Regions from separate parts of the Bradyrhizobium sp. CCGB01 genome, predicted to be linked through region 1. Evidence: predicted binding sites of a transcription regulator. Region 1 holds the regulator's gene; each other region holds the start of a gene.
The links. Region 1 encodes PhoB, which activates phosphate uptake and scavenging genes when phosphate is short. Its sites were predicted from a motif close to TGTCATNNANCTGTCAT; they were not measured.

Region 2: the regulator PhoB is predicted to act here: its motif matches at 1,515-1,531, upstream of NLM25_RS30235 (UDP-2,3-diacylglucosamine diphosphatase).
Region 3: the regulator PhoB is predicted to act here: its motif matches at 1,996-2,012, upstream of NLM25_RS15620 (Orn/Lys/Arg decarboxylase N-terminal domain-containing protein).
Region 4: the regulator PhoB is predicted to act here: its motif matches at 1,788-1,804, upstream of NLM25_RS24660 (glycerophosphodiester phosphodiesterase family protein).

Annotation. Positions count from the first base shown of each region.
Region 1 covers NZ_JANADK010000001.1:9,021,850-9,025,054, reverse strand. The annotation lists gene pstB (phosphate ABC transporter ATP-binding protein PstB) at 1-342, shown strand, start outside; gene phoU (phosphate signaling complex protein PhoU) at 354-1,070, shown strand; gene phoB (phosphate regulon transcriptional regulator PhoB) at 1,085-1,792, shown strand; gene NLM25_RS42530 (GcrA family cell cycle regulator) at 2,014-2,526, opposite strand; gene NLM25_RS42525 (aspartate aminotransferase family protein) at 2,982-3,205, shown strand, end outside.
Region 2 covers NZ_JANADK010000001.1:6,463,439-6,466,643, forward strand. The annotation lists gene NLM25_RS30230 (glycosyltransferase family 1 protein) at 1-664, opposite strand, end outside; gene NLM25_RS30235 (UDP-2,3-diacylglucosamine diphosphatase) at 678-1,490, opposite strand; gene thiD (bifunctional hydroxymethylpyrimidine kinase/phosphomethylpyrimidine kinase) at 1,720-2,520, opposite strand; gene NLM25_RS30245 (Lrp/AsnC family transcriptional regulator) at 2,650-2,895, shown strand; gene NLM25_RS30250 (cytochrome c) at 2,943-3,205, opposite strand, start outside.
Region 3 covers NZ_JANADK010000001.1:3,418,990-3,422,194, forward strand. The annotation lists gene NLM25_RS15620 (Orn/Lys/Arg decarboxylase N-terminal domain-containing protein) at 1-1,950, opposite strand, end outside; gene NLM25_RS15625 (Lrp/AsnC family transcriptional regulator) at 2,059-2,538, opposite strand; gene ald (alanine dehydrogenase) at 2,672-3,205, shown strand, end outside.
Region 4 covers NZ_JANADK010000001.1:5,343,669-5,346,873, forward strand. The annotation lists gene pdhA (pyruvate dehydrogenase (acetyl-transferring) E1 component subunit alpha) at 1-54, opposite strand, end outside; gene NLM25_RS24660 (glycerophosphodiester phosphodiesterase family protein) at 311-1,699, opposite strand; gene adh (aldehyde dehydrogenase) at 1,838-3,205, opposite strand, start outside.

The sequences.
Region 1 (3,205 bases):
GACAAGCTCAACGCCTCCGGCCTGTCGCTCTCCGGCGGCCAACAGCAGCGCCTCTGCATCGCCCGCACGGTCGCGGTGCGGCCCGAGGTCATCCTGTTCGACGAGCCCTGCTCGGCGCTCGACCCGATCTCGACCGCCAAGGTCGAGGAGCTGATCCAGGAGCTGTCCGAGAACTACACGATCGCGATCGTCACCCACAACATGCAGCAGGCGGCGCGCGTCTCCGACAAGACCGCCTTCATGTATCTCGGCGAGTTGATCGAGTTCGACGACACCAGCAAGATCTTCACGTCGCCGACCGACCGGCGCACGCAGGATTACATCACCGGCCGGTTCGGCTGAGGAGACGGGATATGGGTTCTGAACATACCGCAAAGGCCTTCGACACCGACCTCCAGGAACTCACCCGCCTGGTCGCGGAGATGGGCGGGATCGCCGAGCGCATGATCGTCGATTCCGTCGACGCGCTGATCCGCCGCGACGTCGCGCTCGGTCAGCGCGTCGTCGCCATCGATGCCGATCTCGACGCACTTCAGAAGAAGATCGAGGAGCGCGCCGTGCTGACCATCGCGCGCCGCCAGCCGATGGCTGTCGATTTGCGCGAAATCGTCGGCGCCATGCGCGTCGCGACCGATCTCGAGCGCATCGGCGACCTCGCCAAGAACATGGGCAAGCGCGTCGCGGCGCTGGAGACCGATTTCCATCCGCTCAAGCTGTTCCGCGGCCTCGAGCACATGACCGACCTCGTGCAGCAGCAGGTCAAGTCGGTGCTGGACGCCTATGCCGCGCACGACCTGCCGGCGGCGATGGCGGTGTGGAAGGGCGACGAGGAAGTCGACGCCATCTGCACCTCGCTGTTCCGCGAACTCCTCACCTACATGATGGAGGATCCGCGCAACATCTCGTTCTGCATCCATTTGATGTTCTGCGCCAAGAACATCGAGCGCATCGGCGACCACGCCACCAACATCGCCGAGACCGTGTTCTACATGATCGAGGGACAGGCGATCACCGACAAGCGGCCGAAGGGCGACATGACGACCTTCGCCACGACGGTTCCGAATACTTAAGGAGCGACGACCCGATGGGCGCACGCATTATGGTGGTTGAGGACGAGGAAGCTCTCACCGAGCTGCTTCGCTACAATCTCGAAGGCGACGGCTACGACGTCGAGACGGTGATGCGCGGCGACGACGCCGACACCCGTCTCAAGGAGCACATCCCCGATTTGATCGTGCTCGACTGGATGCTGCCGGGACTGTCCGGCATCGAGCTGTGCCGGCGGCTTCGTACCCGCCCGGAGACCAAGCAGCTCCCGATCATCATGCTCACCGCGCGCGGCGAGGAGAGCGAGCGGGTGCGCGGACTTGCGACCGGCGCCGACGACTACATCGTCAAGCCGTTTTCGGTGCCCGAGCTGCTGGCGCGCGTGAAGGGTCTGCTGCGGCGCGCAAGCCCGGAGCGGCTCGCAACCGTGCTCGCCTATGGCGACATCGAGCTCGACCGCGACAAGCGCCGCGTGGCGCGCTCGGGCCGGCCGATCGATCTTGGCCCGACCGAATATCGCCTGCTGGAGTTCTTCCTGGAGCATCCGGGCCGGGTGTTCTCGCGCGAGCAACTGCTCGACAGCGTCTGGGGCCGCGACATCTATATCGACGAGCGCACCGTGGACGTGCATATCGGCCGCTTGCGCAAGCTGCTCAATCTTGGCCGCGAGCAGGACCCGATCCGCACCGTCCGCGGCGCCGGCTATGCGCTCGATGATCGCTTTGCGAAGGCAGAGCAGGCGTAGGGTTTGCGAGCTGATTTAGCGATCCGCCGCTACAATTTCCGATGTCGTCCCGGCGAACGCCGGGACCCATAACCACGGGGAGTGGTGAGGCGAAGACTCGGAGTGACCACTTTGCGCGACAATTGCGCCCTGTGGTTATGGGTCCCTGCTTTCGCAGGGACGACGCCCATCTTGTGGAGCCGTCATCGCGTGACGGCTGCCGTCGTGATCTCAGAAAACTCTCAGCGCGGACCCGGCTTCGCCGGCGCGCGCCTGCGATCCGCTGCGGGCTGATACGCCACGCGCGAGTGCTGGGCGCAGTAGGGCAGGCCGGAGAGCGCCTTGCCGCCGCAGAAGAAGAAATCCGGGCTCGAGGGATCGCCGACCGGCCAGTGGCAGGTCGCCTCGTTCAGCTCCAGCAGCGACAGTCGCTGGCTCATCGGCACCACGTTGTCGTAGGTGACCGGTTCGGCCTCGACCTCGACCTCGAAGGCCTGCGCCAGCGCGGTGTTGCCGCGCGCGATCGGCCGGCTCACCCGCATCATGTGCTGCGCGGGACGCGCCTTGCGCGGCCGGGGCGCTGCGGACGAGGGGCTCTTGGCGCGGCCGGACAGGCCGAGCCGGTGCACCTTGCCGATCACCGCGTTGCGGGTCACGTTGCCAAGCTCAGCGGCGATCTGGCTGGCCGAAAGTCCGGCCTCCCAGAGCTTTTTCAGCTGCTCGACGCGATCATCTGACCAGGTCAAAACCGTCATTGCACCCTTTCCTCCGCCGGCGCCTGCCATCCTGGGGCCGCACAGCGAATGCCTAAGCTTCGAAAAACCCGTGCCGTCAGAATCCCTTAAGGCTCGCCGGGCGCGCCAGATGCGCCCGAACGCTTACGCCGGTACATGAGGACTTAGAGGATCAGAACTGCTGCACGAGATGTCGTATCTGACAAGCCAAACGCTACAATATGGCGTGACTCACGCGCAAGAGTCCGCCGACTCGCTTCCACATGTTCCGTGGCGAAAATACGCAAAATCGCCACCGCAAGACTACGGATTAAGCATTTCGCGAGGCTTTCCGGGCGGCATTGACACCCGTTTCACCAGGCATAAGATGGTTGCGCGTGCCGCCCTTAAAAGGCGGCACGTTTCGTTTTCCGGGCCGGTCAATGGTGCGTTGCGCAATGCACGCTCACACCGTCCGCAACAATCAAGTGATCGTCATGACTAACAGCGCAGCGCCGCATTTGCTCCCCGTTTTCGCCAGGTCCGACCTCGGTTTCGAGCGCGGCGAAGGCTGCTGGCTGATCGCGACCAACGGCGAGCGTTATCTCGATTTCACCTCGGGCGTGGCGGTGAATGCGCTCGGCCATGCGCATCCGGTGTTGGTCAAGGCGTTGCAGGAGCAGGCCACCAAGCTCTGGCACATGTCGAACCTGTTCCAGAG
Region 2 (3,205 bases), 2.6 Mb from region 1:
GATAGGCCTGTTCGAGCCCGGCGCGCGCCGGGCCGTCGCCGACGATCACCTTGGTGCCGGGCAGATCGAGGTCGAGGAACGCCTCGAGATTCTTCTCCACCGCGACGCGGCCGACCGAAAGGAATACCGGCGCCGGCAGGCAGAGGTCGATGGCGCGGGGATGGAACAGCTCGGTGTCGACGCCGCGCGGCCACAGCACGACATTGTCAAAGCCGCGCTCGCCAAGCTCGCGGGCCAGCGCAGGCGTCGCCGCCATCACGGCGCGGCTGGGGCTGTGGAAACGGCGCAGCGCCCGCCAGATCAGCGAGCCCGGAACCGGCACACGGGCGCGGACATATTCGGGAAAGCGGGTGTGGAAGCTGGTCGTGAACGGCAGCTTGCGCTGGCGGCAGTAGCGGCGGACCATCAGGCCGATCGGCCCTTCCGTCGCGATATGAATGCTGTCGGGGCGCGCCTCCTCGATCAGCCTCGCGATTCGCGCCGGACGCGGCATGGCGAGCCGCACGTCGCGGTAGCTCGGCATCGCAAAGGTGCGGAACGATTGCGGCGTCAGGAACGTGAACTCGACACCGAGCCCCTTGGCCGCGTCAGCGAGCTTGGTCAGCGTCCGAACCACACCGTTGACTTGCGGGTGCCAGGCGTCGGTCGCGACCAGGATGCGCATCAAGCTGCCCTTGTTATGCAGCCTTGGCTGCGACCTGCGGGACCTGCGCCGGCTTCTGCGCGTGATCCGCCCAGGTGATGATCTCGAAATGGCCGTCGTCGTGCTCGACCAGCGCCGTGCAGCTCTCGACCCAGTCGCCGCAATTCATGTAGCGGATGCCGCCCTCGTCGCGGATCACGGCGTAGTGGATGTGGCCGCAGATCACGCCGTCGGCGTCGTGGCGCCGCGCCTCGGCGGCGAGCGCCTGCTCGAACGCGCCGATATAGTTGACCGCATTCTTGACCTTCTGCTTGGCCCATTGCGACAGCGACCAATAGGGTACGCCGAACATGCGCCGGAAGAAGTTGACGAAGCGATTCATCTGGATCGCGAAGTCGTAGGCCTTGTCGCCGAGATGGGCGAGCCAGCGCGCGTTCTGCACCACGAGGTCGAAGATGTCGCCGTGGATGACGAGATAGCGCTTGCCGTCCACGCCGGTGTGGACGGTGTTCTCGACGACGTCGATGCCGCCGAAATGCGTGCCGTAATAGTTGCGCAGGAACTCGTCGTGATTGCCGGGGATGTAGATGACCTTGGCGCCCTTGCGCGCCTTGCGCAGCAGCTTCTGGACGAGGTCGTTATGCGATTGCGGCCAGTGCCAGCTCGATTTCAGCGCCCAGCCATCCACGATGTCGCCGACGAGATAGATCGTGTCGGCGTCGTGGTAGCGCAGGAAGTCCAGCAATAGGTCGGCTTGAGAACCGCGGGCTCCGAGATGAACGTCGGAGATGAACAACGTGCGAAAGCGCCGTTCCGGGCTCTCGTCACTCGCATCGTAACTTCCCATGCGCCAGCCTGTAACAAATGTCCCGTGACAGGGGGATGACAGATTGAACCTTTGAGGCACCCTCAGATACGAATCAGACCTTGCCTCGCCCTCCCCGCGAATATCAGTCGCATGCGACAATCAGGCGACATGGCGCCGCAGCGGCCTCCGCAAGAAGGACGGAACTGTCGGCTGAATGGGTTAACGGCGGCGCTCCCGCGCACCGCTGACGGAGCGTTCGTGGCCGGCGTCAGTAAAACTTGTGGAAATGGTGGACTGGCCCGTGGCCATGACCGACGCTGAAACGGTCGGCGGCCGCGATGGCCGCGCTGATCCAGGCCTTGGCGTTGCGCACGGCGCGCTCGAGATCCTTGCCCCTGGCAAGCCCGGCGGCGACGGCCGAGGACAGCGAGCACCCCGTGCCATGGGTGTTGCGGGTAGCGATGCGCGGCGCCGCTAGTGCGATCGCTTTTCCCGAATCCACGAGATAGTCGGTGCTCTCGGCGCCCTCGCCGTGCCCGCCCTTGATGAGCACCGCGCCGCAGCCGAGCGCCAGCAGGCGTCGTCCCTGAGCTTCGATCTCGGCCTCGCTCGCCGCGACGGGCTCGTCGAGAAGAGCGGCGGCCTCGGGCAGATTGGGCGTGATCACCGACGCCAGCGGCATCAGTCTTGTGCGCAGCGCCTCGACGGCCTCGGCCGCGAGTAGGCGATCGCCGGAGGTTGCGACCATCACGGGATCGAGCACGATATGCCGCGGCTTCCAGCGCGACAGAGCGGCGGCGATCGCATCGATGCTGGCGACTTGGGCCACCATGCCGATCTTCACCGCGCCGACCTCGAGATCGGAGAACACCGCGTCGATCTGCGCGGTGACGAACTCGGCCGGCACCGCGTGGATGCCGGTGACGCCGCGCGTGTTCTGCGCGGTCAGCGCCGTGATGGCGGACGCGCCATAGACGCCGAGCGCGGCAAAGGTCTTGAGGTCGGCCTGGATGCCGGCGCCGCCGCTCGAATCGGAGCCGGCGATGGTGAGCGCCACGGGCGTCGTCATGGGGTGATTTTCCGCTTCCTGGGGACCATGGCCCGTCCTAGCGCGCACCCCGCCGGCTCGCAAGTTCGCTTGCTAATTCCGGCCGGTTTTGGCCTATTAGCCGCCAGATACGCCTTCGGAGTGACTGCAATGGTTCCTTTTTTCGTCCAGATCAAATGCAAGCTCGGCCAGTCCTATACGGTCGCCAATGCGCTTGCCGAAGCCGAGATCGCCTCCGAAATCTACTCCACGGCCGGCCATTACGACTTGCTGGTGAAGTTCTACGTCGACAAGGACACCGACATCGGCCACTTCATCAACGAGAAGGTGCAGGTGCTGCCGGGCATCCAGGACACCCTCACCATCATCACCTTCAAGGCCTTTGGCGCGAGCTGACTGCCCGCAATTGACGTGCCTCGCAGGTTTGCGAGGCGGATCGCCAATCACGTGCCGCTTTCCTTGCGCTTCGGCCGTGCCGGCCCGTCCACCGGCGGCAGCGACTTGATGTAGTCCGCCATCGCCGCGAGATCCTCGTCCGGCAAATGCGAGATGTTCTTGATCACGCGCGTCATCGCGCCGCCGACGCTGTCGCCATCGGGCAATTCGCCGGTCTTCAGGAAATAGGCGATGTCCTTCGCGCTCCACTCGCCGAGACGCTTCTGCGTGATGTTGGGCACCCAGCCCTCGCCTTCCGGATTGGGCCCGC
Region 3 (3,205 bases), 5.6 Mb from region 1:
GGCATAGCGGGCCTGGCGCCGCTGGTAAAATTCGGGGATGACGTCGGCCAGCAAGGCATTGTCGTCATGTAGCCTCTTGAATGCGACAAGGCCCGAGATCAGCGTGCCGGCCTTGCTCGCCTCGACCCCAGGGGTGAGCAGGAAGAGCAGGGAGTTGAGGTCGTTCTTTTCAGGGACGATGCGGTTCTCGCGCAGATATTGCGCGACGACCGGCGCGGGGATGCCGTGCTCGGCATACGCGCCGGTCGCGCGATCGAAGCCGGGCGTGAGCAGCGTCAGCTTGTTCGGGTCGGTCATGGCGAAGCCCTCGCTGAGGCCGGGGAAGCCATGCCAGGTGCTGTCGGGGGAGAGCTGCCACAGTGCCGGATTGGTGGCGAGTTCGTCGGTGGAGAGGGTCTCCCAGGCGACGTTGTGCGCGGCGCCGGGACGGCTGACGTCGGGAATGGCGACACGATCGGGGACGAAGGGTTCGAAGAACCAGCGGCGATCCGGATTTTGCTCCTTCTCCTCGAACTCCCGGCGCATCGCGCGGATCTTCTTGCGCAGCTCGATGCCGAGCCGGATCGTGTCGTCCCAGAGGACTTCGCCGGAGCGGCCCTTCATCATCTGCGCGCCGACGTCGAGGGAGGCGAACAGGGGATAGAACGGCGAGGTCGAGGCGTGCTGCATGAAACTTTCGTTGAAGCGGCGATGCTCGACGCGCCGCTTCTGGCCGCGGATGTGGCGGTCCTTGATGTGGATCTGCGAGGCCTGCGAGAAGCTCGCGAGCTGCTTGTGGGTGGACTGCGTCGCGATGATGCCGGGCGCTTCAGGGGGAAGGTTCGCCAGCCCCATGGCGAAGCGACCGGCATAGAGCGGGTGGAATTTCATGAAGCCGGCCCAGGCCTCGTCGAACAAGATGTATTCGCAGAGGTGGCCGATGCGCTTCAGGATCATCTCGGCGCTGTGGATCGAGCCGTCATAGGTGCACTGCTCGACCACGGCGACGCGGAACGGCCGTTCCTTGCGCCAGGCCTCCTTGTCCGTGACCAGCGGGTGGTTGCGAACCGCCTCGCGCAGTGCCTTTTCGTCGAGCATGTCCCAGCGCATCGGGCCGATCAGGCCCCAGGCATTACGAATGGTCGGCACGTAGATCGGGATGCCGCCATTGATCATCAGCGCGCCGTGATGGGCAGCCTTGTGGTTGTTGCGGTCGAACAGCACGAGGTCGCCGTCGGTGACGAGGGCGCCGAGCGCGACCTTGTTCGAGGTCGAGGTGCCGTTGAGCACGAAATAGGTCTTTTCCGCACCAAAGATCTGGGCGGCTTCCTTCTGCGCCTTCAGCGCGGGTCCCTCATGGGTGAGGAGATCGCCGAGATCGAGCACGGAATTGTCGAGGTCGTCGCGGAACACGGATTCGCCGAGATGCTCGACGAAGACCCGGCCGATCGGACTGCGGTTGTAGAACACGCCGCCATTGTGACCCGGACAGGTCCAGAGCTGGTTGCCTTCCTCGGCATAGTCGACCAGCGCGCCGAAGAACGGCGTCTTCAGCGTCTCGGCATATTGCTTGAGCCGGCTGATCAAATTCTTGGCGATGAAGGTAGGCGTCTCCTCGGACAGGAAGACGTAACCGTCGATGAAGTCGAGCACCTCGACCGGCAGATCCTCGAAGCGCTTGCGCCGGATCAGGAGGATGATCGGAAAGTCGAGGCCGCGGCGGCGCATCAGGTTGATCAGCGCCGAGGTCTTCCCTTCGAGGCCCTTCTTGCCCCAGTCCACCACCATGCAGCCGATCGCGGCGTCGGTCTGCACCGCGATCTCGGCGTCCTCCAGTCTGCGGGCCCTCACGACCTCGAAGCCGGAGCGCTGGATCTCCTCGATGATCTGGTTGAACCGGATGCCTTCCAGGTCGTCGGTGTCGAACACAGGTGCGGCGAACAGGAAGTTGAAGCGCTTGAAATAGTCCATGGCGTGTCCCGAAGATGCAGAGACTGGCAGGTCTCGGCACTTTCGATGACAGTTCTATGACAGTGGCGCAGATCGACCTCCGCCGGGTTGGTGAGGGAGCGGGAACAGCTACCGTTTCGCCTCGCCGAACACCACCGTCGGCACCGCGCGGTTGACGATCTCGCGCAGCGCAAAGCTCGATTGCACCCGGGCGACGCGCGGCAGGCGCGACAGCTCGGTGCGATGGATACGCTCGAAATCCTGGATGTCTCGGGCGAGCACGATCAGGATGTAGTCGTCGGTGCCGGACATCAGGAAACAGCGCACGACGGAGGGGCATTTCACCACCTCGGTCTCGAACGCCTTCAGCGCCTCGTCGCTCTGGCTCTCCAAAGCGATGCGGACCAGCACGGTCGTGGTGAGGCCGAATTGCGCGAGATCGAGCGCAGCCTGGTAGGCCTGGATGTAGCCGTCGTCCTCCAGTGCCTTCTGCCGCCGCGCCAGCGCCGTGCTCGAGAGCCCGACCTTGTTGGCGAGGTCGGTGTGGCTGGCCCGCGCATTGGTGGTGAGTTCCGCGAGGATGGCGAGGTCTTTCCGGTCGAGGGCCAAGGTTTTGTTTCCAGCGTGAAAGGGCACTTCCGCGACCGAAACCGGCGCGCACGTGGCGAAACTAGCGGATATTTGCACGAAACCAAACCGGCCACGCCGTTACGATCGTGGGGGGAATCAAAAGGAGCTGAAGATGCGCGTCGGTGTGCCCAGGGAGATCAAGGTGCAGGAATATCGCGTCGGGCTGACGCCGGGCGCCGTCCGCGAATATGTGGCGGCCGGGCATCAGGTGACGGTCGAGACCGGTGCCGGTAGCGGCATTGGTGCGTCCGACGACGTCTATCGGCGGGCAGGGGCCGCGATTGCCGAGAACGCACGCGATATCTTCGCGACCTCCGAGATGATCGTGAAGGTGAAGGAGCCGCAGAAAAGCGAATGGGTCCAGCTCCGCGAAGGCCAGATACTGTTTACTTACCTTCATCTTGCGCCGGATCCGGAACAGGCCAAGGGCCTGCTCGCTTCCGGTTGCACTGCGATCGCCTATGAAACCGTCACCGACGCGGCCGGTCACCTCCCCCTGCTTGCGCCGATGAGCGAAGTCGCCGGCCGCCTCGCTATCGAGGCCGCCGGCGCCGCGCTCAAGCGATCGGCTGGCGGCCGCGGGCTGCTGCTCGGCGGCGTGCCCGGTGTGCAGCCGGCTCGGGTCGTCGTGCTCGGCGGCGGCGTG
Region 4 (3,205 bases), 3.7 Mb from region 1:
GCCGTCGGTCTTGTCCTGCGCAGCGCCTGCGGCGGCTTTCTTGGGTGCGGCCATGGGAATTCCGGGTCAGAGAAAACTTCAGCCCTCTCTAACCCAAGTCAAACGCCCTTGGAAAGCACCGCGGCGGCATGGCACGATTTTCATTATGCCGCAGTGCAACGTGGCCGAAACTTTGCAAAACCTTTAGGCTTGATTGGGCAACATTAGCTCCCCGCCCGCGTAGTGGGTGCAAGCAGCCAACGCAGCGAAAAATCAGACACGGTTACGTTCAGATCCGAGACGAGAGCGCCGGTCCGATTCGCCGTTTCGTCTACCAGCCGAGCTCTCGCAAATACGTTGCGCGGGCGGCAACGCCGGTATGCGTGAAGTCGGTGAAGACCCCATCGACGCCAAGTCGGAAAAATTTGAGATATTCAAGGCTGGGATCACCGCGATAGTCGGCGGCCAGATATTTCTTCTCGTTCCGGAAGGTGAAGACGTGCACGAACAGGCCGAGCTTGTGCGCGTCGGCGATCAGGCTGGTCGCCTCCTGCGTCGAAGCGTCCGGCGTCGATCCCTTGTAGGGTGTGCCGTCGGCGTTGCTGTCCTTCCACGGCGCAATCTTGAGCGGAACGATGTAGGCCTTCCACGGGCCGATGCCGTCGGCATAGGTCTTGATCTCGGCAAGGCCCTCAGGCGTCAGCATCGCATCGTACAAGCGCGGATCACCTGCAACCGTCCAGTCGAACGGGCGGGAGTTGGTGATGTTGTTGAGCAAGACCTTGCCGCTCCTGAAGTCGATACCGTTGCCGTCGATGAGCTGGACCTGCCGCGTCTGAAGACCATGGCCGCGCATATATTTCAGGCTGCCGGGCTCGAAACTCTGAACAAGGATGGGAGCCTCTTTCGTATTGAGTCCGTTGTCCTTGATGATCTTGATCAAGGCATCCTCGAACGGGTGGCCGCCGGGCGCGCCGCAGCCATTGGCGATCGCCTGGGCATTGTTCCAGGTCGGATTCTTGGTTTCCGGGTAGACGAGGATGGACCGCCCGGTCTCCTTGCTCTTCGCCTTGGCGATATCGATGACGTCCTGGAAGCTGATGACCGGGAGCTTGCCGTTGAAGACTTTCGGCCGCTCGTTGGCGGCGTCATAGGTGGTGCCGGCAATCCACTCCTTCAGCTCGGCCATTGTGAAATCGGCGATCGACCAGTCGTTGGTATGGTCCTCGCCGTCCACGATCAGTGACTCCAGCACTGATTTGGGATCGGCCGGGTCGGTCAGATCCGTGAGGTAGTCGGCAGGCACGCCGGTGGCAGACGGGGCCTTGACGCGCACACCGGGCACGGTGCGCTTGCGGGCTGCAACAGCCGCATTGGTCTTCGCGACGTCCGCAACATTGGTGTTGTCGCTCAGCCAAGGGTTATGGCGCACGACCAGGACGCAATCCTTGGTGAGGTGCAGGTCCTCTTCGAGCGCATCAGTGCCGAGGGCTGCGGCGAGGTCATAGGATGCCTCGGTCTCTTCCGGCACCAGTCCCGGCACGCCGCGATGCCCGAGGATCAGCGGGGGCTTTCCATCGACGGTCAGGAAGGGCTTGGCGCCCGATGGCACCGGACCGGCCTGCGCGAAGGCGATCGACGGCGCCAGCAACGCCAGGGCCACCGCGCCGCACAGCATCGCTCCAGCGCGCAGCTTCCGTCCCGAAAAATCGCGCTTCATGGCCATGCCTCCGTCGTCTGCCCGGCATCGCTTCGCATGCCAAAGGGGCCGAGCTGGATAGCTCGGCCCCTCGTCTTGTCTCAACTCTCTGACAGCGGGATGACGAAGGCGGCGCCACATCGGCGCCGCCTCGCCCGATCAGAAGAAGCCGAGCTTCTTCGGGCTGTAGCTGACCAGCAGGTTCTTGGTCTGCTGGTAGTGATCGAGCATCATCTTGTGGGTCTCGCGACCGACGCCCGACTGCTTGTAGCCGCCGAACGCGGCATGCGCAGGGTATGCGTGGTAGCAGTTGGTCCAGACCCGGCCGGCCTGAATGGCCCGGCCGAAGCGGTAGCAGCGGTTGGCATCGCGGCTCCAGACACCGGCGCCCAAGCCATAGAGCGTGTCGTTGGCGATCGCGAGCGCCTCCTCGTCGGACTTGAAGGTCGTGACCGAGACGACGGGCCCAAAAATCTCCTCCTGGAAGATTCGCATCTTGTTGTGACCCTCGAACACGGTCGGCTGGACATAGAAGCCGCCGGACAGATCGCCCGCGAGCTCGGCGCGGCCGCCGCCCGCCAGCACCTTGGCGCCCTCCTGCTTGCCGATGTCGATATAGGAGAGGATCTTCGCGAGCTGCTCGCCGGATGCCTGCGCGCCGATCATGGTGTCGGCCTCGCGCGGGTCGCCCTGCTTGATCGCGGCGACGCGCTTGAGCGCCCGCTCCATGAAGCGGTCGTAGATGTCGGCGTGGACCAGCGCCCGGCTCGGACAGGTACAGACCTCGCCCTGGTTCAGCGCGAACATGACGAAGCCTTCGATCGCCTTGTCGAAGAAATCGTCGTCTTCGGCGGTGACGTCGTTGAAGAAGATGTTCGGCGACTTGCCGCCCAGCTCGAGCGTGACGGGAATGAGGTTCTGGCTGGCATATTGCATGATCAGCCGGCCCGTCGTGGTCTCGCCGGTGAAGGCGATTTTCGCGATCCGCGGGCTCGACGCGAGCGGCTTGCCCGCTTCAAGGCCGAAACCGTTGACGATGTTGAGGACACCGGGCGGCAGGAGATCGCCGATGATCTCGGCCCAGACCATGATCGAGGCCGGCGTCTGCTCGGCGGGCTTGAGCACGACGCAATTGCCGGCGGCGAGCGCCGGCGCGAGCTTCCAGCACGCCATCAGCAGCGGGAAGTTCCAGGGGATGATCTGGCCGACAACGCCGAGCGGTTCGTGGAAATGATAGGCGATGGTGTCGTGGTCGATCTCGCCGATCGAGCCTTCCTGTGCGCGCACCACCCCGGCGAAATAGCGGAAATGATCGATCGCGAGCGGCAGGTCGGCGGCCCGGGTCTCACGGATCGGCTTGCCGTTGTCCCAGGTCTCGGCAATCGCAAGACGCTCGAGATTCTCTTCCATGCGGTCGGCGATCCGGTTCAGGACCGCGGCGCGCTCAGCGACGCTGGTGCGTCCCCAGGCGGCCTTGGCCGCATGCGCCGCATCGAGCGCGGCCTCGACGTCCTGCGCGTCGGAACG